DNA from 3 places in the Streptomyces sp. NPDC018610 genome. Region 1 is predicted to be linked to each of the others. Evidence: predicted binding sites of a transcription regulator. Region 1 holds the regulator's gene; each other region holds the start of a gene.

Region 1 (9,436 bases):
CCCTTGTCGTGTTCCGGGCCGGACCGGGCCGGGTGGTCGAGGGTGCCTACTGGCACTCGGGGCTGGTCGGCGACGAGCACGGCAACACGGTGAATCTCCACCGACCCGGTGTCGTACGGGCCTTCGTCGACGAGCTCCGGGAGCGCGCGTGGCCGGGCGCCGAGCTGGACGGCTGGGAGCTGCTGCCCGCCGTGGCCGTCAGGTGCGCAGCAGCAGCCACTCCTGGAGTTCCACCAGATTGCCCTCCGGGTCCTTGAGATGGGCCACGCGCATCCGGTCCGTCATGGGCGCCGGGCCGTGCAGCAGGGTGGCGCCGCGGGCGGTGATCCCGGCGCAGTACGCGTCGAGGTCGTCCACGCGCAGCACCACCAGTGAGCGGTGCCCGTTGACCGCGTCGCCCAGCTCGCCGAGGATCTCGGCCATCATCGCCCGGTCCTGCAGGGCGATGCCCGCCGACCCGGTGGCCGGGCTGAACTTCTCGTACGGCCCCCGCTCCGCGCCCGCCTGCGGCTTCAGGCCGAGGACGTCGGCGTAGAAGCGGTAGCAGGCGGCGAAGTCGGTGACGAGCAAGCGGACTTGAGCGAGTTCCACGATTCCCCCTGTGGTTCTGAACGGCTTACGAGCCTTGCGGTCCACAATTCTTGACGGCCTACCAGATCTCCACAGCCGACGTGTCCTACGGCTGTCGGCCTTACGCCCTACGGATCTTACGGCCCACGGGTCCGGACGGCCCACGGGCCCGGACGGCGGGCCCCGGTCAGGACCAGCGGCCGGACCTGCCCAGCAGGAGGGCGGCGGCGGCCGTTCCCGCGGTCGAGGTGCGCAGCACGGAGCGTCCGAGGACGCATGCCCGGGCCCCCGCCTGGCGGAACTGCTCCAACTCGTCCGAGGAGACGCCCCCTTCGGGGCCCACCACCAGCACGATCTCACCCTCGGCGGGGAGCTCGACGGTGGCGAGGGGTTCGCTGCCGTACTCGAAGTCGGAGTGCAGCACGGCGGCGAAGTCGGCCCGCGCCAGCAGCGCGGCGACCTGCTTGGTCGTCGCAGCCTCCGCGACCTCCGGGAAGCGGACCCGGCGCGACTGCTTGCCGGCCTCGCGCGCGGTGGCCCGCCACTTGCCGAGCGCCTTCAGCCCGCGGTCGCCCTTCCACTGGGTGATGCAGCGGGCTGCCTGCCAGGGCACGATCGCGTCGACGCCGACCTCGGTCATGGTCTCCACGGCGAGTTCGCCACGGTCGCCCTTGGGCAGGGCCTGCACGACGGTGATGCGGGGCTGCTCGGGCGGTTCCTCGGAGATGGACTCCAGGTCCGTGATCACCAGGCGGTCCTTGCCCTCGGCGGCCTTGACGACGCCTTCCGACCAGCGTCCGCGCCCGTCGGTGAGGACCACGTCCTCGCCGGGCCGCAGCCGCTTCACGGAGACCGCGTGCCGCCCCTCGGGGCCGTCGAGGACGTATTCCCCGCCCCAGCGGTCGGCCCGCTCGAACGAGTCGATCACGAACACCGGCGCGGTCATCGCGCACCTCCCGTCCGGTGACCCGGCAGGGCCGCCGTCGCCGCTTCGAGTTCCGCCGCGAGTACGCCCACCAGCTGTCCGGCGGGCAGGTCGCGGGCCATCCGGTGGCCCTGTCCGGCCCACAGCGCCATGCCCTGCGGGTCGCCCGCCGCGGCGGCGGCCTTGCGCAGCGGGGCGGTGAGGTGGTGGACCTCCGGGTAGGCGGCCGGGGCGTACCGGCCGTGTTCGCGCACGAAGCGGTTGACCAGGCCGCGGGCGGGCCGGCCCGAGAAGGCGCGGGTCAGCTCGGTGTACCCGAAGAGCGGATCGGTCAGGGCCTGCTTGTGCAGCGGGTGCGCGCCGGACTCGGGGGTGGCGAGGAACGCCGTGCCCAGCTGGGCGGCGCTCGCGCCGGCGGCGAGGACGGCGGCGATCTGGCTGCCGCGCATGATGCCGCCGGCCGCGACGATCGGGAGGCCCACCGCCTCGCGGATCCGGGCGACGAGGGAGAGCACGCCGATGCCCGCGCCGTCGTTCTCCGGCTGGTCGCGGTGGGTGCCCTGGTGGCCGCCGGCCTCCACGCCCTGGGCGATCACCGCGTCCGCGCCGGACCGCTCCACCGCGAGGGCCTCCTCGGCGGTGGTCGCGGTGACCAGGGCGAAGGTGCCGGCGCGGTGCAGGGAGTCGACCACCTCACGGGTGGGGACGCCGAAGTGGAAGGAGACGACCGGGACCGGGTCGTCGAGGAGCGCGGCGATCTTGATGTCGTAGCCGTCGTCGCGCGCGCGGTCCGGCTCACCCAGCTCGGTCCCGTACCAGGCGGCCTCACCGGCCAGCTGCTGGGCGTACAGGTCGACGGCGCCGGACTCCGCGTGCTCGGGCTGGGGCATGAACACGTTCACCCCGAAGGGACGGCCGGTCAGCCCGCGCACCTGCTTGATCTCCTGGTACATGCCGTCCGCGGTCTTGTACCCGGCGGCGAGGAAGCCGAGCCCGCCGGCCTCGGACACCGCGGCGGCGAGTTGTGGGCCGGAGGGACCGCCCGCCATCGGGGCCTGCACGATCGGATGAGGAAAGAGATCGGTCAGCGCGGACAATGCGGAGGACATGACCGCATGGTGTCACGTCCTCCGCACGGCTCCGAATCCGGGCGTCCACCGGCATATGCCGAGGGCAACCCATGTCGTCCCGCAGGGGCGGACCGGCCCTCAGCGCCCGTTGAACGCGTCCTTCAACCGCGAGAACAGCCCCTGCTGACCCGGCTGGAACTGGCCCTGCGGGCGTTCCTCGCCGCGCAGCTTGGACAGCTCGCGCAGCAGGCGCTCCTGCTCCGGGTCGAGCTTGGTCGGGGTCTGGACCTCGACGTGGACGATCAGGTCGCCCCGGCCGCCGCCGCGCAGGTGCGTGACGCCCCGGCCGTGCAGCGGGATCGACTGGCCGGACTGGGTGCCCGGCCGGATGTCGACCTCCTCCATGCCGTCCAGCGTCTCCAGCGGCACCTTGGTGCCGAGGGCCGCCGCGGTCATCGGGATGGTGACCGTGCAGTGCAGGTCGTCGCCGCGCCGCTGGAAGGTCGGGTGCGGCAGCTCGTGGATCTCGACGTACAGGTCGCCGGCGGGACCGCCGCCGGGGCCGACCTCGCCCTCGCCCGCGAGCTGGATCCGCGTGCCGTTGTCCACACCCGCCGGGATCTTCACCGTGAGGGTGCGGCGGGCGCGGATGCGGCCGTCGCCCGCGCACTCGGGGCACGGGGTCGGCACCACCGTGCCGAAGCCCTGGCACTGGGGGCAGGGCCGGGAGGTCATGACCTGGCCCAGGAAGGACCGGGTGACCTGCGAGACCTCGCCGCGGCCGCGGCACATGTCACAGGTCTGGGCGGTGGTGCCCGGGGCCGCGCCCTCGCCGTTGCACGTGTTGCAGACGACGGCCGTGTCGACCTGGATGTCCTTCGTCGTGCCGAAGGCCGCCTCGTCCAGCTCGACCTCGAGCCGGATCATCGCGTCCTGGCCCCGGCGGGTGCGCGAGCGCGGCCCGCGCTGCGACGCCGTGCCGAAGAACGCGTCCATGATGTCGGAGAAGTTGCCGAACGACCCGGCCCCGAAGCCGCCGGCGCCGCCGCCGGACTGCGACAGCGGGTCGCCGCCGAGGTCGTAGACCTGCTTCTTCTGCGGATCCGACAGCACCTCGTAAGCGGCGTTGATCTCCTTGAACCGCTCCTGGGTCTTCGGATCGGGGTTGACGTCCGGGTGCAGCTCGCGCGCGAGCCGCCGGAACGCCTTCTTGATCTCATCCTGCGACGCGTCGCGGCGCACGCCGAGAACGGCGTAGTAGTCCGTGGCCACTTACGACTCCGCCAGGATCTGTCCGACGTACCGTGCCACTGCGCGTACCGCTCCCATCGTTCCCGGGTAGTCCATGCGGGTCGGTCCGACCACGCCGAGCTTGGCCACTGCCTCGCCGCCCGAACCGTAGCCCACCGACACGACGGACGTGGAGTTGAGTCCTTCGTAGGCGTTCTCGTGACCGATGCGCACGGTCATGCCCGGATCCTGCGTCTCACCGAGCAGCTTCAGCAGGACGACCTGTTCCTCCAGCGCCTCCAGCACGGGCCGGATGGTGAGGGGGAAGTCGTGTCCGAAGCGAGTGAGGTTGGCGGTGCCGCCGATCATCAGCCGCTCCTCGTTCTCCTCGACGAGGGTCTCCAGGAGCGTGGACAGCACCGTCGAGACCGTGCCGCGGTCCTCGGGGTCGAAGCCGTCGGCCAGGTCCTCCACCAGCTGCGGCACGTCCGTGAAGCGGCGGCCGGCGACCCGGCTGTTCAGCCGGGCCCGCAGGTCCGCGAGCGAGGTCTCCCCGAACGGGGCCGGGCAGTCGATCATCCGCTGCTCGACCCGCCCCGTGTCCGTGATCAGCACGAGCATCACCCGCGCGGGCGCGAGCGACAGCAGCTCCACGTGCCGCACGGTCGAACGGGTCAGGGACGGGTACTGCACCACCGCGACCTGCCGGGTGAGCTGCGCGAGCAGCCGCACCGTGCGGGCCACGACGTCGTCGAGGTCGACGGCGCCGTCGAGGAAGTTCTGGATGGCGCGCCGCTCGGGCGCGGTCATCGGCTTGACCCCGGCCAGCTTGTCGACGAAGAGGCGGTACCCCTTGTCGGTGGGGATGCGGCCGGCGCTGGTGTGCGGCTGGGCGATGTAGCCCTCGTCCTCCAGGGCCGCCATGTCGTTGCGGACCGTGGCCGGCGAGACGCCGAGGCTGTGCCGCTCGGTGAGGGCCTTGGAGCCGACCGGCTCCTCGGTGCCGACGTAGTCCTGGACGATGGCGCGCAGCACCTGAAGCCTTCGCTCGCTGAGCATCGCGCACACCTCCAGAGTCGTCCCTCGGCTCCCGCCTGGCACTCGGCGCATACGAGTGCCAGCTCTCCCCCGCCCAGTGTACGGCTGTCGGGTGCGTCCGGAGCAAGGCCGGTCCCCGGCAAGGCTAGCTTCGGGGCATGACGGTGACTTGGGAAGAGCTGGGCTGGGAGCGGTTGGCCGACGGGGTGGGCCGCATCCGGCTGCCGGGCTGGGACTGCACGGTGGGACTGGTCGCCGGGGAGAGCTCCGCGCTGCTCGTGGACGCCGGCTCCGGGCTGGCGGAGGGCGCGCGGCTGCGGGAGCAGACGGCACGGCTGGCGGGCGGGGATGTGACACTTCTCGCGCTGACGCACCCGCACTTCGACCACGTCTTCGGCGCCGCCGCCTTCCCGGACGCCGAGATCTACGCCGCCGGGGGCGCCCACGCCGTCCACGACGACGAGGGCGGGCGGGCGGAGCTGCGCGAGGACGCGGTGCGCCACGGGCTGGACGCCCGGGCGGCCGACGAGGCGGCGGCGGCCCTGGTACGGCCCGGCCACGAGGTACGCGACCGGCTGGCCCTGCCGCTGGGCGGCGGCCGCGAGGCGCTGCTCGCGAACGTCGGCCCGGGCCACACCGCGCACGACCTCGCGGTGCTGGTGCCGGGCGGGCGGCCGGTGGTGTTCTGCGGCGACCTGGTCGAGGAGTCCGGCGAGCCGCAGGCCGGCCCCGACGCCGTGCCGTCCGGGTGGCCCGCCGCGCTGGACCGGCTGCTGGAGCTGGGCGGGGCCGACGCCGTGTACGTCCCCGGGCACGGGGCGGTGGTGGACGCGGACTTCGTCCGGGCCCAGCGCGACGCCCTGGCGCGACGCTTCGGCGTGTCGCCCTGATCGGCCGCGGACTTCTCCTATCGTCACTCGAATGCGCCCACCCGTCTCCCGCCGCCGCCCTTCCGACGAGGGCCCTTCGGGCCCGCGCCCTCGTTCGTACTCGGCCGACCTGACTCCCCCGTGGAAGAAGCCGAAGGCCGTGCCGGAGATCGCGGCCGAGCCGGGTCTGGTCGTGGAGGAGCCGGCCACCGGCTTCTGCGGGGCGGTGATCGGCTGCGAGGCCGGCACGGTGACCCTGGAGGACCGCTTCGGCAAGCACCGCGTCTTCCCGCTCCAGCCCGGCGGTTTCCTGCTGGAGGGCCGTACGGTGACGCTGGTCAAGCCGTCCTCCGGACCGGTACGGCCCACCCGTACGGCGTCCGGTTCGGTCGCCGTGCCCGGCGCACGCGCCCGCGTGGCCCGCGCCGGGCGCATCTACGTGGAGGGCCGGCACGACGCCGAGCTGGTGGAGAAGGTCTGGGGCGACGACCTGCGCATCGAGGGGGTGGTCGTGGAGTACCTGGAGGGCGTGGACGACCTGCCGTCGATCGTCGCGGAGTTCGCGCCGGGGCCGGACGCGCGGCTGGGGGTCCTGGTGGACCATCTGGTGCCGGGGTCCAAGGAGTGGCGGATCGCCGAGTCGGTCACGAGCGAGCACGCGCTGGTCGTCGGGCACCCCTACATCGACGTCTGGGAGGCCGTGAAGCCGTCGTCGGTGGGGATCGCGGCGTGGCCGCGGGTGCCGCGGGGGCAGGACTGGAAGACGGGCGTCTGCCGGGCTCTGGGCTGGCCGCCCCACACGGGGGCCGCCTGGCAGCACATCCTGTCGAGGGTGCGGTCCTACCGGGACCTGGAGCCCGAGCTGCTGGGCAGGGTGGAACAGCTGATCGACTTCGTGACCGTGTGACCCAGTCGCCCCTGCCCGTCCCCTCCCTGGGGGCCGCGCACCGGGGACGGGACGGGTGAAGGCGGCGGGGGCGAGGAGAGGGCCGGTCAGTCCACCAGGTCCCGCACCACCGCGTCCGCCAGCAACCGCCCCCGCAGGGTCAGCACGGCCCGCCCGGCCCCGTACGGCTCCTCCTGGAGCAACCCGTCGGACAGCGCCCGGCGAGCAGCGGCGAGCCCCGCCTCCCGCAGCAGCGACAACGGCGCCCCCTCCCGCAGCCGCAGCTCCAGCAGGATCCGCTCCACCCGCCGGTCCTCGTCCGTCAGGACCTCCCGCCCGGCCCCGGGTGACCGCCCCTCCGCCAGCGCGGCCGCGTACGCCCCGGGATGCTTCACGTTCCACCACCGCACCCCGCCCACGTGCGAGTGCGCCCCCGGTCCGGCCCCCCACCAGTCGGCCCCGCGCCAGTACAGCTCGTTGTGCAGGCAGCGCCCCGCCTCGGAGGTCGCCCAGTTGGACACCTCGTACCACTCGAACCCGGCCCCCGACAACACCTCCTCGGCGATCAGGTACCGGTCGGCGTGCACGTCGTCGTCGGTCATGGGCACCTCCCCGCGCCGGATCCGGCGGGCGAGCTGTGTGCCCTCCTCCACGATCAGCGCGTACGCCGACACATGGTCGGGCCCGGCGCCGAGCGCCGCGTCCAGCGAGGCCCGCCAGTCGTCGTCGGACTCGCCGGGGGTGCCGTAGATCAGATCGAGGTTGACGTGCTCGAAGCCGGCCGCGCGGGCCTCGGCGACGCACGCCTCGGGGCGGCCGGGGGTGTGGGTGCGGTCGAGGACCTTCAGCACGTGCTGCCGGGCGCTCTGCATGCCGAAGGAGATCCGGTCGAAGCCGCCCTCCCGCAGGGCCGCGAGGTACGCGGGGCCGACGGACTCCGGGTTGGCCTCGGTCGTGACCTCGGCGTCGGGCGCGAGCCCGAACTCGTCGCGGATCGCGTGCAGCATCCGTACCAGGTCGCCGGCGGCGAGCAGGGTGGGAGTGCCGCCGCCGACGAAGACCGTGCGGACCTCGCGCGGGTCGTCGCCGAGGACCTTGCGGGCGAGGCGCACCTCGTCGACGAGGGTCGCGGCGTAGTTGTCGCGGGAGGCGAGCACGCCGCCGGTGCCGCGCAGCTCGGTGGCGGTGTACGTGTTGAAGTCGCAGTAGCCGCAGCGGGTGGCGCAGTAGGGGACGTGCAGGTAGAACCCGAGGGGCCGGTCGGCCGCCCCGGCGAGCGCGGACGCGGGCAGCGCGCCGTCGGCGGGGACGGGCTCGCCGTCGGGAAGTGCGGAAGGCATGCCTTCCATTGTCCAGCACCGCGACGGTCACCGAACGTCACCGTCCGGGCACCCGTCCGGCGCCTGCTCCCGGCGGAAACGCCCGTCCCCCACCGGCCCCGGCGGACCTTCCCGGACGTCGCCGCCCCCGAGCGGCCGCCGGCCCTCACTCCGCCTGGAGCACCAGCAGGGCGAGATCGTCCTCCGGGGGCCGTTCGCCGAACTCGTGCACGAGTCGCTGGATGCGTTCGGCGATCAGTTCCGCGTCGAGGCCGGCGCAGCCGGCGAGGGCGGTGGCGAGTCCGTCGGCGTCGTCGAACAGCCGGGAGCCCGAGCGCCGCTCGGTGATCCCGTCGGTGACGCACAGCAGCGAGTCCCCGGGCGCCAGGTCGAAGGCGTCGCAGGTGTACGTCTCGTCCTCGATGACGCCGAGCAGCGTCTGCGGGCGGGCGACGGCGCGCACACCCCCGTCGCGGGCGAGGACCAGGGGCAGGGGGTGCCCGGCGCAGGCGAGGGTGCAGCGCACTCCCCCCTCGAAGGGGGCCAGCTCGCCGTAGAGCAGGGACAGGAAGCGGGTCTGGGGGCCGTCGCCGGGCGCCGGGGTGCGCCCGCCCGCGGCGACCAGGACGCGTGCGGCGGCGTCGGCCGCCTCGGTGGCGTCGTCCAGGAGCAGCTGGTTGAGGCGGTCCAGTACGTCGGCGACGCCGTAGCCCTCGCGGGCCAGCAGCCGCAGCCAGGGCCGGGCGAGACCGATGACCACGGCGGCCTCGGGGCCCTTGCCCTGCACGTCGCCCACCGCGAAGCACCAGCGGCCGTCGCCGGCCGGGAACAGGTCGTAGAAGTCGCCGCTGGGGCCGCCCTGGTCGCACGGTTCGTAGACGAGGGCGCTGCGCACCCCGGGGATCTCGGCGACCGCGCCGGGCAGCAGTCCGCGCTGGAGGACGGCGCTGATGGTGGCCTGCCGGGCGTACTGCCGGGCCGCGCCGATGCCGAGGGCGACGCGCCGGCTGAGGTCCTCGACCAGCCCGGTGATCTCCTCGGGGAAGCCGACCGGCCCGGCCCGGCCGATGACGAGTGTGCCGAGCGGGCGGCCGCCGGCGATCAGGCGGTAGGCGAGCGCCGAGCCGTCCGCGGCGCGCGGACCCAGCGCATGGCCGGGCCAGGGATAGGCCGCGGGTCCGGAGCGCAGGCCGTCCTCCGGGTGCGGAGGGTCCTTCTCCAAGGCCTGGCGCAACTCCTCGATGCGGTTCTCACTGCTGTGCCAGACCCGGGCGAGCCGCGGGCCGGCCGCGCCGGCGCCGTCGGCCCAGCCGCCGCGCGCGGTGGACTCGTCCTCCAGCCACACCGCGCACCAGTCGGCGAGCCGGGGCACGATCAGCTGCCCGGTGAGGGCGGCGACCAGATCCTCGTCGAGCTGCCCGGCGAGCAGGTCGGAGGCCTCGGCGAGGAAGGTCAGGGCGCCGCGGCCCAGCCACTCGCGGTCGCGTTCGGCGCGCTGCGGTTCGGGCGCGAGGATCTCGGCGACGCCG
Region 2 (9,436 bases), on a different contig from region 1:
GCGCGCCCGGCAGCAGGGGGCCCGACACGCCGGTGCCCGGCGCCCCCGAAGGGGTGCCGGGCACCGGTGGTCCGCTCAAGCCGTCGATCGGCTCGGCGTGTCGCCTCAGTGGGCGTGGCCGTGGCCGTGGCCCGCGGCGGCCGGCTCTTCCTCTTCCTTCTTCTCGACGACCAGGGTCTCGGTCGTCAGGAGGAGGGAGGCGATGGAGGCCGCGTTCTCCAGGGCGGAGCGGGTGACCTTGACCGGGTCGATGACGCCGGCCTTGACCAGGTCGCCGTACTCGCCGGTGGCGGCGTTGTAGCCGCTGCCCTTCTCCAGCTCGGCCACCTTGGAGACGATGACGTAGCCCTCGAGGCCGGCGTTCTCGGCGATCCAGCGCAGCGGCTCGACGGCGGCGCGGCGGACGACGGAGACACCGGTGGCCTCGTCGCCGGTCTTGTCGAGGTTGCCCTCGAGGACCTTCACGGCGTGGACCAGAGCGGAACCGCCACCGGAGACGATGCCCTCCTCGACCGCGGCGCGGGTCGCGGAGATGGCGTCCTCCAGACGGTGCTTCTTCTCCTTCAGCTCCACCTCGGTGGCGGCGCCGACCTTGATCACGCACACGCCGCCGGCCAGCTTCGCGAGGCGCTCCTGGAGCTTCTCGCGGTCCCAGTCGGAGTCCGTGTTCTCGATCTCGGCCTTGATCTGGGCGACGCGGCCCTCGACGTCCGCCTTGTTTCCGGCGCCGTCGACGATCGTGGTGTCGTCCTTGGTGACCGTGACGCGGCGGGCGGAGCCCAGCACGTCCAGGCCGACCTGGTCGAGCTTGAGGCCGACCTCCTCGGAGATGACCGTGGCGCCGGTGAGGATCGCCATGTCCTGGAGCATCGCCTTGCGGCGGTCGCCGAAGCCGGGGGCCTTCACCGCGGTGGCGTTGAAGGTGCCGCGGATCTTGTTGACCACCAGGGTCGACAGGGCCTCGCCCTCGACGTCCTCGGCGATGATCAGCAGCGGCTTCGAGGCGTTGGTCTGGATGATCTTCTCGAGCAGCGGGAGCAGGTCCGCGATCGAGGAGATCTTGCCCTGGTTGATCAGGATGTACGGGTCGTCGAGGACGGCCTCCATACGCTCCTGGTCGGTGACGAAGTACGGGGACAGGTAGCCCTTGTCGAAGGCCATGCCCTCGGTGAAGTCCAGCTCCAGACCGAAGGTGTTGGACTCCTCGACGGTGATGACACCGTCCTTGCCGACCTTGTCCATCGCCTCGGCGATGAGCTCGCCGACCTGCTGGTCCTGGGCGGACAGCGCGGCCACGGCGGCGATGTCGGACTTCTCGTCGATCGGGCGGGCCGAGGCGAGCAGGTCCTCGGAGACGGCGGCGACGGCCGCGTCGATGCCCTTCTTCAGCAGCGCCGGGGAGGCGCCGGCGGCGACGTTCTTCAGGCCCTCGCGCACCAGCGCCTGGGCGAGCACGGTGGCGGTGGTGGTGCCGTCACCCGCGATGTCGTTGGTCTTGGTCGCCACCTCCTTCACCAGCTGGGCGCCGAGGTTCTCGTACGGGTCCTCGATCTCGACCTCGCGGGCGATGGTGACGCCGTCGTTGGTGATGGTCGGGGCGCCGAACTTCTTGTCGATGACGACGTTGCGGCCCTTCGGACCGATCGTCACCTTCACCGTGTCGGCAAGCTTGTTGACGCCGCGCTCGAGGGCGCGACGGGCGTCCTCGTCGAACTTCAGGATCTTCGCCATGGCAGCGGGAGCCCTCTTCCGAAATCTAGGGTGAAAAAAGCCGCGCCCCGGGCGCCCGGCTTCTTATCGGTCGCGGGGGCCAGGGGCGCAGCTCACAGCAGAATGCTGAGGTGAGGGTTTCCGGGGATGTCCCCGAGAACCTCTTACTTCTCGATGATCGCGAGCACGTCGCGGGCCGAGAGAACGAGGTACTCCTCGTTGTTGTACTTCACCTCGGTGCCGCCGTACTTGCTGTAGAGCACGACGTCGCCGACCTGGACGTCGAGCGGAAGACGGTTGCCGTCCTCGAAGCGGCCCGGGCCCACGGCCAGGACGACGCCCTCCTGGGGCTTCTCCTTGGCGGTGTCCGGAATGACCAGGCCCGAAGCCGTGGTCTGCTCGGCGTCGAGCGGCTGGACCACGATGCGGTCCTCGAGCGGCTTGATGGCAACCTTGGAGCTGGCGGTCGTCACGATCCGACCTCCCCCTTCGGAGATCTCACGGGGTTAACTGTCTGAGGTGGCGACCAGGTCGATCCGTCGTCGCGGGTGCCGGACCTGCCCGTCGCTTTGTTGGCACTCTCCAGGGGGGAGTGCCAGACCTGAGACTATGACCGTCGTTAGCACTCGGTCAAGCGGAGTGCCAATTGCTCGCGGCGCGTCGGGATGTGGGCCGCCTTTTGTCGTACGTGCGTACGAAGTCGCCGTGCCCTGGAGCGGCCTCTCCCCGGGGGCCGCCGCCCCGGATCCCCGCTCCGGCCCGAACGGCCTCGCGCGCGAGCGCCGGACGGGCTGTCCGCGCCGGCGCGTGGATGCGAGCGCCCCGCCCCCTTCCCCGGCGTCCGCGTTTGTACGACCGTAGGTTCATGCGGTCACGTTCCCCTGCCTCGGTCGCGGTCACCGGTGGGCTTCTGCTGCTGCTCGTCCTGGTGGCGGACGTGACGGCCGGGCTGCTGGTCGTCATCGTGCTCGCCGTGCGGGGGCTGGGCCGGGTGGAGGCTCCGGGCGGCGGACCCGCCGGGCCGCCGCCGGGCGACCTGGTCCCGGTGGCGCTGTACGGCGCCCTGGCGCTGGCGGCCGCGACGACCGGGGTCCTGCTCGTGCGCGGCGGGTCCCGGTTCACCGGCGCGGTGCAACTGGCGCTCGCCGTGCTGGTCGCGGGCGCCGCGCTCGGGGCCTGGCACGACACGCACCACCGCGACCGCTTCCCCGCCACTCCCCCCTCCGACCGGCTGGTCGACGCCTCAGAGGTAGTCCCGCAGCCGCCCCACCGTCAGCCCCTCGGCCTCGATCTCGCGCAGCAGCCGGGTGGTGCGCTCGCGCAGGCCCGGGCCGTTCAGGTCGTCGTCGTCCGAGGCGACGAGGACGATGTCGCCGGGGCGCAGCGCGTGAGGGCCGTGGGTGAAGCGCAGGCCGGTCGCGGTCAGCGCGGCGCGCCACAGGACGACCGCCGACACTTGGCAGTGGGCGGCGGCGCGCAGGGTCGTGGTGTCGTAGGCGCCGTAGGGCGGCCGGAACAGGCGGGGGCGGACGCCGAAGCGGGCGTGCAGCTTGTCGCGCTGTCCGCAGATCTCGGCGCGCTGTCCGGCGTAGGGCAGGCCGCGCAGTGAGGGGTGGTCGAGGGTGTGGTTCTGCAGGTCCGCGCCGACGGACAGCAGGCGGGCGAAGTGCCCGTACCCCGGTCCGACGACGCTGTCAGTGAGGAACAGGCTGACCGGCAGCCGCAGTTCGCGGACCATGGCGACGAACTGCGGGTCCCGCTCGGCCTCGTCGTCGTAGGTGAGGAAGACGACGCGGTCCGCGGTGTCGGCGTGGTCCACCACCGGAGGGAGCGCGGACGCTCCTGCGGTGGCCGCCGCGGTGGCGGACGCCGGGCGGCGGTCCGGCGGGCGCGGCGGCTCGGCCGGCGGGGCGTCCAGGCCCCAGCGGCGGTAGGGCTGTTCGGCGGCCGGGCTCGCGGGCCGCACCCGCTGCGCCGCCTTGCGGCCCAGCCGCTCGATCGGGTCGACGGACGGCGCGCAGCCGGCCAGGAGCAGCGGCAGCGCGGCCGCGAGCAGCGTCGCGACGGCGCGCCGCGCCCCCGGTCCCGTCCCCGGCCGGCGCGGCGGTCTCACAGGTAGTCCTCCAGCCGGGCCACCGCGAACCCCTCGGCCGTCACGTGGTTCAGGAACCGGCGCATGTCGTCGGCCATGGTGCCGTTCCACTCGTCGCGTCCCCGGAAGTGGGTGAGGACGATGTCGCCCCGGCGCATCCGCTGGTCGTCCTCGCGGAACTCCCAGTGGTCGACGTAGACCTCCTCGTTCCAGATCGGCGCGTACTTGATGCCGCAGGACTTGGCGGCGACCAGGGAGTCCTGGTTGTAGTTGCCGTAGGGGAAGCGCACGACGGCCGGGCGCCTGCCGAACTGCTTCCGCATGATGTCCTGCATGTCGCAGATCTCGTGCCGCTGGTCCTCGTAGGACAGGCCCGGCAGGTACGGGTGGTGCAGGGTGTGGTTGTCGAGGGTGACCCCGGCGTCGCGCATCTTGCGGAAGTAGCCGTAGTCGTCCTTGATCAGGTAGTCGCTGAGGAACGCCGTGTACGGGATCTTCAGCTCGCTCATCATGCGCAGGAACTCGGGGTCCTTCTCCGCGCCGTCGTCGATGGTGAGGAAGACGACCTTGTCCTCGGTGGGGACGGTGGTGAAGACCGGGGGCAGGTTCCAGTCCTCCTGGTGGTCCACCTCGAAGCCCGGGCGGGCGGTGATCCTCGGTTTCACGGCGGGGGGCGCGGGGGGTGTGAGCGGCACCCGCGCCAGGCCCCAGCGCTTGGCCGCGGCGACCCGCGCGGTATAGGAGGCGTGCAGGCGGGTCGCGTAGGAGTCGAGGGCGCGGGCGGGGGGCGCCTGGAGGAGCTGCTGGCCCTGGGCGGGGCGGACCGGCGTGTCCGGCCGCGAGCAGCCCGCGGCGAGTGCGGCGACGGCGAGGACGGCGAGTGCGGCTCGGGCGCCGACACGTCGATACATGGTCTTTTTATCAGTTTGTACTACTAGTCTCATGGCGCCGGATCCTCCCAGGACACCGCCCGGATCCCGCGCCGACACCGCGGCCCGCGCCGCACCTTCCACCGACCGGCCCAACGAACCGGCCTGCCGCCCGCCATCCGCGGACCGCCGCCCGCACCTGCGGACTGCCGCTTGCCGCCTGCCTGCCGCCTGCGGACTTCCACCTGCCGCCCACCACCCACGAACCGCCGCCCGCCGCCCGCGAACTGCCCGCCCGTGGACCGCCCCGCCGGGCCCGGCGGCGCCTCCCCCTCCGGCCGGGGCGCCGCCCGCTCCCCCGCTGCCGGACAATGAGCCGGTGAACGACGCACAGGCCGCCGCCCCGCTCCACGCCTTCGCCGCGCTCCTCACCCCCGAGGGCCGCGCCCTCCTGGACGAGGTGCGCGGCACCGACCCCGCCGACGAACTCGCCGTCGCCACCCGCCTGCGCCGCGAGCACCCCGCCGAACTCGTCTCGGCGGCGCTCGGCCAGGCCCGGCTGCGGCAGCGGGCGGCGGCGAAGTTCGGGGAGGCGGACGCGCGGCGGATGTTCTTCACGCCGAACGGGGTCGAGCAGTCCACCCGGTCGAGCGTGGCCGCGTACCGCGCGGCACGGCTGCGGGAACTGGGCGTGACCTCGGTCGCCGACCTGTGCTGCGGCATCGGTGGCGACGCGATCGCGCTGGCCCGCGCCGGGATCCGGGTCCTCGCCGTGGACCGGGACCCGCTGACGGCCGCCGCGGCGCGGGCGAACGCCGATGAACTCGGGCTCGCGGACCTCGTCGAGGTGCGGGAGGCGGACGTGACGGAGGTGGACCCGTCGCCGTACGACGCGGTCTTCGTCGACCCGGCCCGTCGGGGCGGCCGCGGCCGGATCTTCGATCCGGAGGCCTACTCGCCCCCGCTGTCCTGGGCCGTCGACACCGCCCTCGGCGCGCCGCGCGCCGCCCTGAAGATCGCCCCCGGCATCCCCCACGAGGCGCTCCCGCCGCAGGCCGAGGCCGAGTGGATCTCCGACGGCGGGGACGTGAAGGAGGCGGTGCTGTGGTTCGGCACCGAGCCGGGCCTGGTCCGGGCGACGCTGCTGCCCGGCCCCCGCACCCTGCGCGGGCGCGGCCTCCCGGACCCCCAGGTACGTCCGCTCGGACGGTACCTGTACGAGCCCGACGGCGCCGTCGTCCGCGCCCACCTGGTCGCCGAGGTCGCCGAGGAACTCGACGGCGGCCTCCTCGACGAGACGATCGCCTACGTGACCGCCGACGAGCTGCGCCCCACCCCGTACGCCACCGCCTACGAGATCACCGACCGGCTCCCCTTCAACGTGAAGAAGCTGAAGGCGCTGCTGCGCGAGCGGGAGATCGGCGTGCTGACGGTCAAGAAGCGGGGCTCGGCGGTCGAACCGGAGGAACTGCGCCGCAAAGTGCTGCCGAAGCCGCACGGCCGGGCCGCCGTGACCGTTTTCCTCACCCGGGTCGCCGGCGCCCCGACGATGCTCCTGGGCCACCCGGCCGGGTGAGGCCGCCCGCGGAGCCCCGGCCCTTGAGAGCTGCGAACAAAAGTGGGTTCCGATCAGCGGGCGGTGTCCGGCGCCTTGCGATCGCGCGTGCCGGGCGCCGCCCGCCGGGGCCCACTTCTGTTCGCAGCTCTGAGGCCCCCACTCGGACCCGCCCCGCATGCGTCCCCCGCCCGACGCGCCGAGACTGACCGTGTCGAGCGGAGGCGAGGAGAACCATGCTGCGGGGCTTCAAGAACTTCCTGATGCGCGGCGATGTCATCGTCGTGGCCGTCGGCCTGATCGTGGCCCTGGCGTTCAGCACGCTGATCAAGGCCTTCACCGACTCCGTGATCAACCCGATCATCGCCCGAGCCCAGGGCAACGCGTCGCCGGGACTGGGCTGGCAGCTCGGCCGGCCCGGCAACACCGCGACCTATCTGGACATCGGCGCGTTCATCTCCGCGCTGATCTACTTCATCGTGTTCATGGCGGTCGTGTACTTCCTGATCGTCGTGCCGTACAAGCACGTCCAGAGCCGCAGGGGCGTGACGGTCTTCGAGGAGGACGGCCCCCTCAAGACCTGCCCGGCCTGTCTCTCGAAGGACCTGCCCGAGGCCGCCGCCAAGTGCCGTCACTGCGGCAGCGCACAGCCCGCCCTGGTCTGATCCGGTCCCGTCTTCGAAACTTTCGAAGACGCCCCGGTCGACGCGGAAGCCGCCCCGTCCCTCACCGGGCCGGCGCCGCCGTGCTGCTGCGCACGACCAGGCTCGTCGCCAGCTCCACCCGGGTCGCCACCGGGGACTCGTCCTCGCGCCCCAGATCCAGCACCAGCTTCGCCGCCGCCTCCGCCATCTCCGTCAGCGGCTGGCGTACGGTCGTCAGCGGAGGCCCCACCCAGCGCGCCACCGGCAGGTCGTCGAAGCCGACCACGCTCAGGTCCTCCGGGATGCGCAGCCCCAGCTCGCGCGCCGCCTCGTAGAGGCCGAGGGCCTGGAGGTCGTTGCCCGCGAAGACGGCGGTCGGCCGGTCCTCGCGGCGCAGCAGCTTCAGCCCCAGCCGGTAGCCGGCCTCGTGGTGGAAGTCGCCCGCCAGGATCACCGACGGGTCCACCGGCAGCCCCGCCGTCTCCAGCGCCGCCCGGTAGCCGTCGACGCGGGCGCGGCTGCACATCATCCGCGAGGGCCCGCTGATCGCGCCGATCCGGGTGTGACCCAGCTCGATCAGGTGCCGGGTGGCGGCGAGCCCGCCCTGCCAGTTGGTCGCGCCGATGGAGGGCACGTCGGTGCCCGGGTCGCCGGCCGGGTCCATCACGACGAACGGGATGGATCGGCTGGTCAGCAGCGCCCGCTGGGACTCGTCGAGCCCGGACAGCACGAGGACCACGCCGTGCGGACGGCGGGCGGCGACCTGGTCGGCCCAGCTGCGGCCGGGGATCAGCCGGCCGGCGCTCTCGGAGAGCACCACGCTCAGGCCCGCCTCCCGCGCCACGTTCTCCACACCGCGGATGACCTCCATCGCCCAGGCGCTCTCCAGCTCGTGGAAGACGACGTCGATCAGCGGCGAGCGGGTCGCCTCGGCGCGGCGGCGCCGGTAGCCGTGGGCGCGCAGCAGCTCCTCGACCCGGCTGCGGGTCCCGGGAGCGACGTCCGCACGCCCGTTCAGCACCTTCGAAACAGTCGGAGCTGACACCCCGGCCTCGCGGGCGATCTCAGCGAGGGTGGCGGTGCGCGTTCCTGCGGGCTTCGTCGGTTTCATGGTCGCGATCGTATCTCTGCGCGACCCCTTGACGAACCCCCTCGCACGTCTTACGTTCCCGGAACATTCGAAGTAGCATCCGAAACATTCGGGTCCGGGCGAAGAGTCCCTCCCGAGCGAACTTCTGTGAGAGGTGCCGTCACATGGAGTCCTACAGCAGGCGCTGGTTCCTCGGCGCCGGCGCCACCTTCGCCTCGGCGGCCGCGCTCACCGCCTGCGGATCCGGCAGCGGTTCCGGCGGTTCGGGCGGCGGCACCATCACGGCGATGGTGTACGGCGACGACGCGGCGAAGATCCAGGCCCAGCAGGTCAAGCGGTTCAACTCCTCCGCGGCCGCCAAGAAGGCCAAGGGGGAGGTGAAGCTGCAGAAGATCCCCGCCTCCGACTACCCGGCCAAGCTGCGCACGGCGATGGGCTCGCCCAACGCCCCCGACGTCTTCTTCAACTGGGGCGGCGGCTCGATCAAGGCGTACCAGGAGGCCGACCAGCTGATCGACCTGACCGACATCATCCAGTCCGACGCGGTCCTCAAGGACGGCTTCCTGCCCACCGTCCTCGCCTCGGGCGGGCTGAAGGGCAAGACCTACGGCGTCCCGATGCGCGGCACGCAGCCGGTGGTCCTCTTCTACAACAAGACGCTGTTCGCCGAGCACAAGCTGCAGCCGCCCACCAGCTGGGACCAGCTGCTCGACATCAACGCCAAGCTGAAGAAGGCGAACATCACCCCCTTCGCGCTCGGCGGCGCCGACGTCTGGCCCGAGCTGATGTGGCTGGAGTATCTGGTCGACCGCATCGGCGGTCCGGCGGTCTTCGCCCGGATCAAGGACGGCGACGCCTCCGGCTGGGGCGACCCGGCCGTCCTCAAGGCCGCCCAAACGGTCGAGCAGCTCATCGACGACGGCGCCTTCGGCAAGGGCTACAGCTCGGTGTCGTACAACAACCACGGCGCGTCCGCGGCCTTCGCCAAGGGCAAGGCGGCCATGCACCTGATGGGCTCCTGGGAGTTCTCCACGCTGCTCGGCATCTTCCCGGACTTCGCCAAGAAGGACGTGGGCTGGTGCGCCTTCCCGAAGTTCGACGGCGGCGCCGGCGACATACGCAACGTCGTCGGCAACCCCAACAACTACTGGTCCGTGAACGCCCGCGTCTCCAACAAGGACGCGGCCATCGCCTTCCTGCGCGACTGCGCCTCCGAGACGTACACCAAGGACCTGATCGCCAACGGCGACGTCCCGACCACCACCATCGCCGCCAACCTGCTGGACTCCTCCCCCAACCCGGAGTTCGCCAAGTTCCAGTACCAGATGGTGCAGCAGGCCCCGGCGTTCACCCTGAGCTGGGACCAGGCGGTCGACCCGAGCTGGCAGACGCCGATGCTGACCGAGATCAACAAGCTGTTCGTGGGCAAGTCGACGCCGACCAGGTTCGTGGCCGCGCTCAAGGGGCTGAAGTGAG
Region 3 (9,436 bases), on a different contig from region 1:
GGCCGCCTCCTCCGCGAGCGCCTGGGCGAAGGCCCGGTTGTAGGCCTCGTACGACGCCCACCGGCGCCGGAACTCCGCGTCGAATACGGGTTCGAGAGGCGTCTGGTAGAGCATGTGGTGCACGAACCAGAGCACCGAGTTGGCGATCCCGTTGTACGCGTCGGAGAAGACGTCCGGATCGATGTCGAGCATCCGCACCCGCTGTCCGCCGGTGTCCTCCGCCGGCAGCCTGCGTCCGCCCTCGAAGCGGCGCACCGCCTCCCGGTCGGCGTCGCCCAGTGCGGCGCACACCCACACGGCGCCCGCGTCCGGGCCGATCGCGGACAGTCCGGAGACGAGCCCTCCGCCGCCGCGTCTCGCGTGCAGCGCGCCGTCCGGGCGCGCCTCGTACGAAACCGGCCCGCGATTGGACGCGACCAGCACCTCGGCACCGTGCGTAGCAGCCATGGTCCTCAACCTAGCCCGGCCCCCGAAGGCTCAAACGTACGGCTCGGCTTCGTAGCGGGGCCCGCGCGCACGAGGGCGGGCTTTCACGCCACCCGGCGGGCCGCGTACTCCGCGATCTCCGTCATCGGGGGGCGTTCCTCGGTGTCGACCGAGTAGGTGCGCGGTTCGAAGCCGTCCGGGCCGCGTTCGAACTGGGTGAGGCTGGGGCGGATCAGATGGCCGCGGGCCAGGCGCAGCTGGGCGGTGCGGTAGATGGCGGCGGCCATCCGGCCGAGCGCCTGTCCGTCCTGGTGCCGGTGCCTGCGCACGCCCACGTCGACCTGGGCGAGGGCGTCCAGGCCGACCAGGTGCAGCGCGTCGACCAGCATGCCCAGCTCGACGCCGTAGCCGACGGGGAAGGGCAGCTGCTCCAGCAGCGAGCGGCGGGCCGCGTACTCGCCGCCCAGGGGCTGGACGAAGCCGGCCAGCTGGGGCCAGTGCATGTTGAGCAGCGGTCGGGCCATCAGCTCGGTGACCCGGCCGCCCTGTCCGGCCGCGGCCGCACCGGCGGCGGGGACGTCGGACAGGGTCAGCGGACGGTCGTACATCGCCTTGACCAACTGCACGTCCGGGTCGGTGAGCAGCGGGCCGACGATCCCGGTGACGAAGTCGGCGGAGAACTCGCGCAGATCGGCGTCGACGAAGCAGACGACGTCCCCGCCGGTCACCAGCAGGGAGCGCCACAGCACCTCGCCCTTTCCGGGCACCGCCGGGAGGCGGGGGAGGATCTCGTCGCGGTGCACCACGCGGGCGCCCGCGGCGGCGGCCACTTCGGAGGTGCGGTCGGTGGAGCCGGAGTCGACGACGACGAGCTCGTCGACGAGCGGCGCCCGCTCCATCAGCTCCTCGCGGACGACGGCGACGATGTCCCCGACCGTCGCCTCCTCGTTCAGCGCGGGCAGCACCACGCTGACCGTCGAACCGCTCGCGCGCTTGGCGGCCAGGACCGTCCGCAGCGGGCGGTCGGTCACGGACCAGGAGCGCGTCCTCAGCCAGCGCTCGACTTCTTCCAGCACGGTCGACGGCTCCTCACTCCAGCTCGGACGACTTCGGGACGACCGCGGGACGACGTCCGGTCGGCCGCGGCACGGATCACATCATCCTGTGATCTGTCTCGCGGTTCGGACGACTATCTCTCACTGTCCCGGCCTTCGGTTACAGTCTTGAACAACGCGGATGACCATCGCATGCCGGGGTCGCCGCGACTCACAATCGAATACCGCTCATCCAGAGGGGCAGAGGGACACGGCCCGATGAAGCCCCGGCAACCCTCCAGCCGGTCTCGTAGATCGCTCGGTTCGATCGTTTTCGCGAGGCTCCCGGCTAGGGAAGGTGCCAAATCCGTCTCACGGCGAGATGCGTCGTGAGGAAGATGAGGAGAAAGGGCCTCGCCTCCATGGCTGTGCAGACAGTTGCAAGCAGCACCGACTCCACCGTAGACCTCGGGCCCGCCGCGGCGCTCAGCTGCCGGGAGTGCGGTCACCGCGTGCCCCTCGGCCCGGTCTTCGCCTGCGAGGAGTGTTTCGGCCCGCTGGAGATCGCCTACGACTTCTCGGCCTACGACACCGAGGAACTCCGCAAGCGCATCGAGGCGGGACCCGCGAACATCTGGCGCTACGCCCCCCTGCTGCCCGTCCCCGCCGACGTGGCCGGCAAGCCGAACATCAACCCCGGCTGGACCAAGCTCGTCCAGGCCGACCGCCTCGCCGCCGCACTCGGCGTCGAGACCGGCAAGCTGTTCGTCAAGGACGACTCCGGCAACCCGACGCACTCCTTCAAGGACCGCGTCGTCGCCCAGGCCCTGGAGGCCGCCCGCGCCTTCGGCTTCACCACCCTGTCCTGCTCCTCCACCGGCAACCTGGCCGGCGCCGTCGGCGCCGCCGCGGCCCGCGCCGGCTTCCGCTCCTGCGTGTTCATCCCGCACGACCTGGAGCAGGGCAAGGTCGTCATGGCGGCGGTCTACGGCGGCGAACTCGTCGGCATCGAGGGCAACTACGACGACGTGAACCGCTTCTGCTCCGAGCTGATCGGCGACCCGGCCGGTGAGGGCTGGGGCTTCGTCAACGTCAACCTGCGGCCGTACTACGCCGAGGGCTCCAAGACGCTGGCGTACGAGATCTGTGAGCAGCTCGGCTGGGAGCTGCCGGACCAGATCGTCGTCCCGATCGCCTCCGGCTCGCAGCTCACCAAGATCGACAAGGGGCTGCGGGAGCTGGTCGAGCTCGGCCTGGTCGCGGACAAGCCGTACAAGATCTTCGGTGCGCAGGCCGAGGGCTGCTCGCCGGTGTCCACCGCCTTCAAGGCCGGCCACGACGTGGTGCGGCCGCAGAAGCCGAACACCATCGCCAAGTCCCTGGCGATCGGCAACCCGGCCGACGGCCCCTACGTCCTGGACATCACCCGGCGCACCGGCGGCGCGGTGGAGGACGTGACGGACGAGCAGGTCGTGGACGCGATCAAGCTGCTCGCCCGCACCGAGGGCATCTTCGCCGAGACGGCGGGCGGCGTGACGGTCGGCGTGACGAGGAAGCTGGTCGAGGCCGGCCTCCTCGACCCGGCGAAGACCACCGTCGTCCTCAACACCGGCGACGGACTGAAGACCCTGGACGCGGTGGCGGGCACGGGCCTCACCGCGACCATCCGCCCGACCCTGGACTCCTTCCGAGAGGCTGGCCTCGCATCATGAGCGTGACCGTTCGCATCCCCACCATCCTGCGCACCTACACCGGCGGCCAGGCCGAGGTGAGCGCCGACGGCGCGACCCTCGCCGACGTCATCGCCGACCTGGAGAAGAACCACGCGGGCATCTCCGCGCGCGTCCTGGACGACCAGGGCAAGCTGCGCCGCTTCGTGAACGTCTACGTCAACGACGACGACGTCCGCTTCGAGCAGGGCCTGCAGACGGTCACCCCGGACGGCGCCGGCGTGTCCATCATCCCGGCGGTCGCCGGCGGCTGAGTCTTACCGCGGGTAATCCCGGTTACCCGGCGTTTGTGGAACTGCCCCCTCCGTGAGAGAAGCGGAGGGGGCAGTTCTGTGTGATTGAGCGCGGTAGAGTTGGGGAACGCGCTCCTGATCAGTGGATCAGGAAGCCCTGTTTTCCTGCCGCACGCCGATGAGAAGTAGCCAAAGTGCGTGCGCGTTTCACGGCATTTGTCTTGTTTGCCGGGCCCGACTTGCCCTGAATCCAGATGAATTCTCACCACATTCCGGACCGCTCCCGTCCAGATTTCTCGTCCGATTGACCTGTTGCAGACGGCAGTTGGACAGATACATTCAGCCGCGGTCGACGCGTTCCGGCGCACGCCCCCGTCCACGGGGGGTGAGGTCTGACCCGGATCCGCGAAGTGTGGATCCGTGCAAGGGCCAGTAATAGGGGAGTTAGGCATGGCTCAGGGCACCGTCAAGTGGTTCAACGCGGAGAAGGGGTACGGCTTCATCGCGGTCGACGGTGGTGCGGACGTCTTCGTCCACTACAGCGCGATCCAGATGGACGGCTACCGCTCGCTGGAAGAGGGTCAGCGGGTCGAGTTCGAGATCTCGCAGGGCCAGAAGGGTCCGCAGGCCGACATGGTCCGCGTGACGGCCTGAATCGCGCGACCACCGCAAGCGTTCTTCGAAGGGCCCGCATCTCCACCGGGGGTGCGGGCCCTTCGGCGTGCGCGCGCCCAGTGCGGCCGGCGCGGGCGGTCGGCGCCCGGCGGGGGCGTGTGGTCGCGGACCGCCGTCGCCCGACCGCCGCCCCTCATCGAGTCCGCTTCGCGGACGCTTGCGCCCACCCGTCGCCCGACCGCCGCCCCTCATCGAGTCCGCTCCGCGGACGCTTGCGCCCACCCGTCGCCCGACCGCCGCCCCTCATCGAGTCCGCTTCGCGGACGCTTGCACTCTCGGGGGTCGAGTGCTAATCATTGCGTTAGCACTCTGAAGGTGAGAGTGACAACGAGGACCGGGTCGGTGAGGCCCGCGGGCCGGGTGGGGCAAGGAACCACGAGGCGCGCGAGCCGTCCGTCGCGGGCGCGGGCGCGGTCCGAAGGAATCACCCCCAGTCCTGGAGGGACCACTTCACATGGCCAAGATCATCGCGTTCGACGAGGAGGCGCGGCGAGGCCTCGAGCGCGGCATGAACCAGCTCGCGGACGCCGTCAAGGTGACCCTCGGCCCCAAGGGCCGCAACGTCGTCCTCGAGAAGAAGTGGGGCGCTCCCACGATCACCAACGACGGTGTCTCCATCGCCAAGGAGATCGAGCTCGAGGACCCGTACGAGAAGATCGGCGCCGAGCTGGTCAAGGAAGTCGCCAAGAAGACGGACGACGTCGCCGGCGACGGTACGACCACCGCCACCGTCCTCGCCCAGGCGCTGGTCCGCGAGGGCCTGCGCAACGTGGCCGCCGGTGCCAACCCGATGGCCCTCAAGCGCGGTATCGAGAAGGCCGTCGAGGCCGTCTCCGCCGCCCTGCTCGACCAGGCCAAGGAGGTCGAGACCAAGGAGCAGATCGCCTCCACCGCCTCCATCTCCGCCGCCGACACCCAGATCGGCGAGCTGATCGCCGAGGCCATGGACAAGGTCGGCAAGGAAGGCGTCATCACCGTCGAGGAGTCGCAGACCTTCGGTCTGGAGCTCGAGCTCACCGAGGGCATGCGCTTCGACAAGGGCTACATCTCCGCCTACTTCGCGACCGACATGGAGCGCATGGAGGCGGTGCTCGAGGACCCGTACATCCTCATCGCCAACTCCAAGATCTCCTCGGTCAAGGACCTGCTCCCGCTCCTGGAGAAGGTCATGCAGTCGGGCAAGCCGCTGCTGATCATCGCCGAGGACGTCGAGGGCGAGGCCCTGTCGACCCTGGTCGTCAACAAGATCCGCGGCACCTTCAAGTCCGTCGCCGTCAAGGCCCCGGGCTTCGGCGACCGCCGCAAGGCCATGCTCGGCGACATCGCCATCCTCACGGGCGGCGAGGTCATCTCCGAGGAGGTCGGCCTCAAGCTGGAGAACGCCACCCTCGACCTGCTGGGCAAGGCCCGCAAGGTGGTCATCACCAAGGACGAGACCACCATCGTCGACGGCGCCGGCTCCTCCGAGCAGGTGGGCGGCCGCGTGAACCAGATCCGCGCCGAGATCGAGAACAGCGACTCCGACTACGACCGCGAGAAGCTGCAGGAGCGCCTGGCGAAGCTCGCCGGCGGTGTCGCGGTCATCAAGGCCGGCGCCGCCACCGAGGTGGAGCTCAAGGAGCGCAAGCACCGCATCGAGGACGCCGTGCGCAACGCCAAGGCGGCCGTCGAGGAGGGCATCGTCGCCGGTGGTGGCGTGGCCCTGCTGCAGGCCTCCCAGGTGTTCGAGAAGCTGGAGCTCGAGGGTGACGAGGCGACCGGCGCCAACGCCGTGAAGCTCGCGCTGGAGGCCCCGCTCAAGCAGATCGCCGTCAACGGTGGTCTCGAGGGTGGCGTCGTCGTCGAGAAGGTGCGCAACCTGACGGTCGGCCACGGCCTGAACGCCGCGACCGGCGAGTACGTCGACATGATCGCCGAGGGCATCATCGACCCGGCGAAGGTCACGCGCTCCGCGCTGCAGAACGCCGCGTCGATCGCCGCGCTGTTCCTCACCACCGAGGCCGTCATCGCCGACAAGCCGGAGAAGGCCGCCGCGCCGGCCGGCGGCGGCATGCCGGGCGGTGACATGGACTTCTGATCCTCCCCGAGGATCGGACCCGTCCGTCGCACACCGAGGGCGGCATCCCCTGTCAGTCACGACAGGGGATGCCGCCCTCGGGCGTGTTCCGGGTCACTTCGCGGCGTCGGCGGAATACCGGGGCGGGCTTCGGTGTCAGACTGCATGCGCATGCACATACCAATGGGTATCACCGAGTCCCGCACAGGAGCCCCCACATGAGCGTCACCACGTCCGAGCCCGCCCCCGGTCCCGCCTCCGAGCCGTCCTCCCGCGCGGCCCGGGTCCTCGCCCGGCCCGTCACGCTGAACGGTCTGACCGTGCCCAACCGCATCGCGATGGCCCCGATGACCCGCATGTTCTCCCCGGGCGGCGTCCCGGGCGAGGACGTGCTGTCGTACTACGCCCGCCGTGCCGCCGCCGGTGTGGGGCTGATCATCACCGAGGGCACGTACGTGGGCCACGACTCGGCCGGCGAGAGCACCCGGGTGCCGCGGTTCCACGGCGCGGAGCAGCTCGCGGGCTGGGCGAAGGTCGCCGACGCCGTGCACGCGGCGGGCGGCACGATCGTGCCGCAGCTGTGGCACATCGGCATGGTCCGCAAGCCGGGCCGGCCGCCGTTCGCGGACGCCCCGCCCGTCGGTCCGTCCGGGGTGCGCACCGACGGCGTCGAGGGCACCGGCAAGGCGATGACCCAGGGCGACATCGACGACGTCATCGCCGCGTTCGCCGAGTCGGCCGCCGCCGCGGAGCGCATCGGCTTCGACGGTGTGGAGCTCCACGGCGCCCACGGGTACCTGCTCGACCAGTTCCTGTGGGCAGGCACCAACCGCCGCACGGACGCCTACGGCGGCGACCCGGTGGCCCGGACCCGGTTCGTCGCGGAACTGGTCGCGGCGGTGCGCGCGGCCGTCTCGCCCGGCTTCCCGGTCATCTTCCGCTTCTCGCAGTGGAAGCAGGACGCCTACGACGCCCGTCTCGCCGAGACGCCCGCGGAGCTGGAGGCGATCCTCGCCCCGATCGCCGAGGCCGGCGTGGACGTTTTCCACGCCTCCACCCGCCGCTACTGGCTGCCCGAGTTCGAGGGTTCGGACCTCAACCTCGCGGGCTGGACGAAGAAGCTCACCGGCAAGCAGGTCATCACCGTCGGCTCGGTCGGCCTCGACGGCGACTTCATCAAGGCCTTCCTGGGCGAGGGCGCGGCCCTCGGCACCCTGGACAACCTGCTGGACCGCATGGAGCGCGACGAGTTCGACATGGTCGCCGTGGGCCGCGCCCTGCTCCAGGACCCCGAGTGGGCGGCGAAGGTCCTCTCGGACCGCTTCGACGACCTGAAGCCGTACGACGCGGCCTCGCTGACCACGCTCAGCTGAGCGCCGCCCGTCCGCCCGGCGGAGCGAGCCCGCCCGGCGGGCTCGCTCCGCCGGGCGGGGCGGGGAGCGCTGCGGAGGCGGGTGTCCCGAAGGACCGGGGGCGCCCGCCTTCCCTGTCCCCGCGGGCCGGGGGCGCCTGCCTCTGCGTGGCAGCGGGGCCGGGGGCGCCCGCCTCTGCGTATCAGCGGGGCCGGGAGCGAGCGCCGCCTCGGATGCGGAATCTGGGCGGGCTCCTGACCGGATTTCGCTTGCTTAAGTCAATCAAATCCAATTATGGTTGCTTGAGTCAAGTACCCCTGTCACGGAGTAGCCCTCATGTCCGACGCCCCCGCCCGGCCCACCGCGGCCGAGGCCCTGCCCAGACCCAACGCCATCGTGGCCGTCCTGGCCTTCGGCGGCATCGTGGTCTCGCTGATGCAGACCCTGGTCATCCCCATCGTCGCGGAGCTGCCCAAGCTCCTGAACGCCTCGGCGTCGGACACCGCCTGGGTCGTCACCGCCACGCTGCTCGCCGCCGCCGTCGCCACCCCGGTCATGGGCCGCCTCGGCGACATGTACGGCAAGCGCCGCATGCTCCTGGTCAGCCTCGCCATGCTGGTGATCGGCTCGGCCACCGCCGCGCTGAGCGACACCCTCGTGCCGATGATCGTCGGCCGCGCCCTCCAGGGCCTCGCCTCCGGCGTGATCCCCCTCGGCATCAGCATCATGCGCGACGAGCTGCCCGCCGAGCGGCTGGGCTCGGCGACCGCGATGATGAGCGCCTCGCTCGGCGTCGGCGGCGCCCTCGGACTGCCCGCCGCCGCGATCATCGCCGAGAACTTCGACTGGCACGTGCTGTTCTGGGCCTCGGCGGCCCTGGGCGTCGTGGCGGCGGCCCTGGTGATGACCCTCGTACCCGAGTCGAAGGTGCGCTCGGGCGGGCGCTTCGACGCCGTGGGCGCGGTCGGCATGGCGGCGGGCCTGATGTGCCTCCTGCTGGCGATCTCCAAGGGCGCCGACTGGGGCTGGGGCAGCGGCACCACCCTCGGCCTGTTCGCGACGGCGGTCGTCGTCCTGGTCGCCTGGGGCTTCTTCGAACTGCGCGTCGAGGCCCCGCTGGTGGACCTGCGCACCACGGCGCGCCGCCAGGTGCTGGTGACCAACCTCGCCTCCATCGCGATCGGCTTCGCGATGTTCTCGATGTCCCTGGTGATCCCGCAGCTGCTCCAGCTGCCCGCGCCGACCGGCTACGGCCTCGGCAAGTCGCTGCTCGTCTCCGGCCTGGTCATGGCCCCCTCCGGCCTGGTCATGATGGCCGTGGCCCCGGTCTCCGCGGCCGTCTCCCGCACCCGCGGCCCCAAGGTGACGCTGATGATCGGCGCGCTGATCGTGGCGGCGGGCTACGGGCTCAACATCGCCCTCATGGACCAGGTCTGGCACTTCGTCCTGGCGTCCTGCGTGATCGGCGCCGGCATCGGCTTCACCTACGGCGCGATGCCCACGCTCATCATGGGCGCGGTGCCCGCCTCCGAGACCGGCGCTGCCAACAGCCTCAACACCCTGATGCGCTCCATCGGCACCTCCACCGCCAGCGCGGTGGCCGGCGTGGTGCTCGCCCACATGACGACGGAGTTCGGCGCCTACGCCCTGCCGTCGGAGAACGGCTTCCGCACGGTCCTGGCGCTCGGCGCGGGCGCCGCGCTGCTCGGCTTCGTCATCGCCTCGTTCATCCCACGCCAGCGGGTCGCGGCGGCGGGCGGTCCGGTCGCGACGGGCGAGCGGGAGAAGCCGGCGGTCAAGGCGTAGGACACCCCGCGGGGAGTACGGCCTCCGCCCGGCGCACCGCTCGCGCCGGGCGCCCCGCCTTCGCCGGGGTCACGCGTTCCCGAGCGGCTCGATGTCGACGCGTACGGGGCTGCCCCAGACCCGT

Evidence for each region. Region 1 encodes HrcA, which represses chaperone genes, less so after heat shock. Its sites were predicted from a motif close to TTNGCACTCNGNNNNNCNGAGTGCNAA; they were not measured.
Region 2: a site for HrcA is predicted at 2,330-2,356, ahead of groES (co-chaperone GroES). Genes of this name have one in related genera too.
Region 3: a site for HrcA is predicted at 4,365-4,391, ahead of groL (chaperonin GroEL). Genes of this name have one in related genera too.

What each region holds. Positions count from the first base shown of each region.
Region 1 covers NZ_JBISAL010000001.1:753,784-763,219, forward strand. The annotation lists gene ACH5A8_RS03370 (hypothetical protein) at 1-257, shown strand, start outside; gene ACH5A8_RS03375 (VOC family protein) at 199-591, opposite strand; gene ACH5A8_RS03380 (16S rRNA (uracil(1498)-N(3))-methyltransferase) at 758-1,516, opposite strand; gene ACH5A8_RS03385 (nitronate monooxygenase) at 1,513-2,604, opposite strand; gene dnaJ (molecular chaperone DnaJ) at 2,704-3,837, opposite strand; gene hrcA (heat-inducible transcriptional repressor HrcA) at 3,838-4,854, opposite strand; gene ACH5A8_RS03400 (MBL fold metallo-hydrolase) at 4,992-5,723, shown strand; gene ACH5A8_RS03405 (DUF3097 domain-containing protein) at 5,755-6,609, shown strand; gene hemW (radical SAM family heme chaperone HemW) at 6,696-7,928, opposite strand; gene ACH5A8_RS03415 (SpoIIE family protein phosphatase) at 8,074-9,436, opposite strand, start outside.
Region 2 covers NZ_JBISAL010000007.1:160,276-169,711, forward strand. The annotation lists gene groL (chaperonin GroEL) at 106-1,731, opposite strand; gene groES (co-chaperone GroES) at 1,875-2,183, opposite strand; gene ACH5A8_RS19280 (hypothetical protein) at 2,582-2,893, opposite strand; gene ACH5A8_RS19285 (polysaccharide deacetylase family protein) at 2,954-3,823, opposite strand; gene ACH5A8_RS19290 (polysaccharide deacetylase family protein) at 3,820-4,746, opposite strand; gene ACH5A8_RS19295 (methyltransferase domain-containing protein) at 5,033-6,247, shown strand; gene ACH5A8_RS19300 (MscL family protein) at 6,463-6,891, shown strand; gene ACH5A8_RS19305 (LacI family DNA-binding transcriptional regulator) at 6,953-7,981, opposite strand; gene ACH5A8_RS19310 (ABC transporter substrate-binding protein) at 8,125-9,435, shown strand; gene ACH5A8_RS19315 (carbohydrate ABC transporter permease) at 9,432-9,436, shown strand, end outside.
Region 3 covers NZ_JBISAL010000006.1:114,243-123,678, forward strand. The annotation lists gene ACH5A8_RS17010 (trehalose-6-phosphate synthase) at 1-447, opposite strand, end outside; gene ACH5A8_RS17015 (glucosyl-3-phosphoglycerate synthase) at 531-1,502, opposite strand; SAM riboswitch class I at 1,707-1,865, shown strand; gene thrC (threonine synthase) at 1,883-3,172, shown strand; gene ACH5A8_RS17025 (MoaD/ThiS family protein) at 3,169-3,444, shown strand; gene ACH5A8_RS17030 (cold-shock protein) at 3,874-4,077, shown strand; gene groL (chaperonin GroEL) at 4,553-6,175, shown strand; gene ACH5A8_RS17040 (NADH:flavin oxidoreductase) at 6,373-7,527, shown strand; gene ACH5A8_RS17045 (MFS transporter) at 7,843-9,312, shown strand; gene ACH5A8_RS17050 (hypothetical protein) at 9,382-9,436, opposite strand, start outside.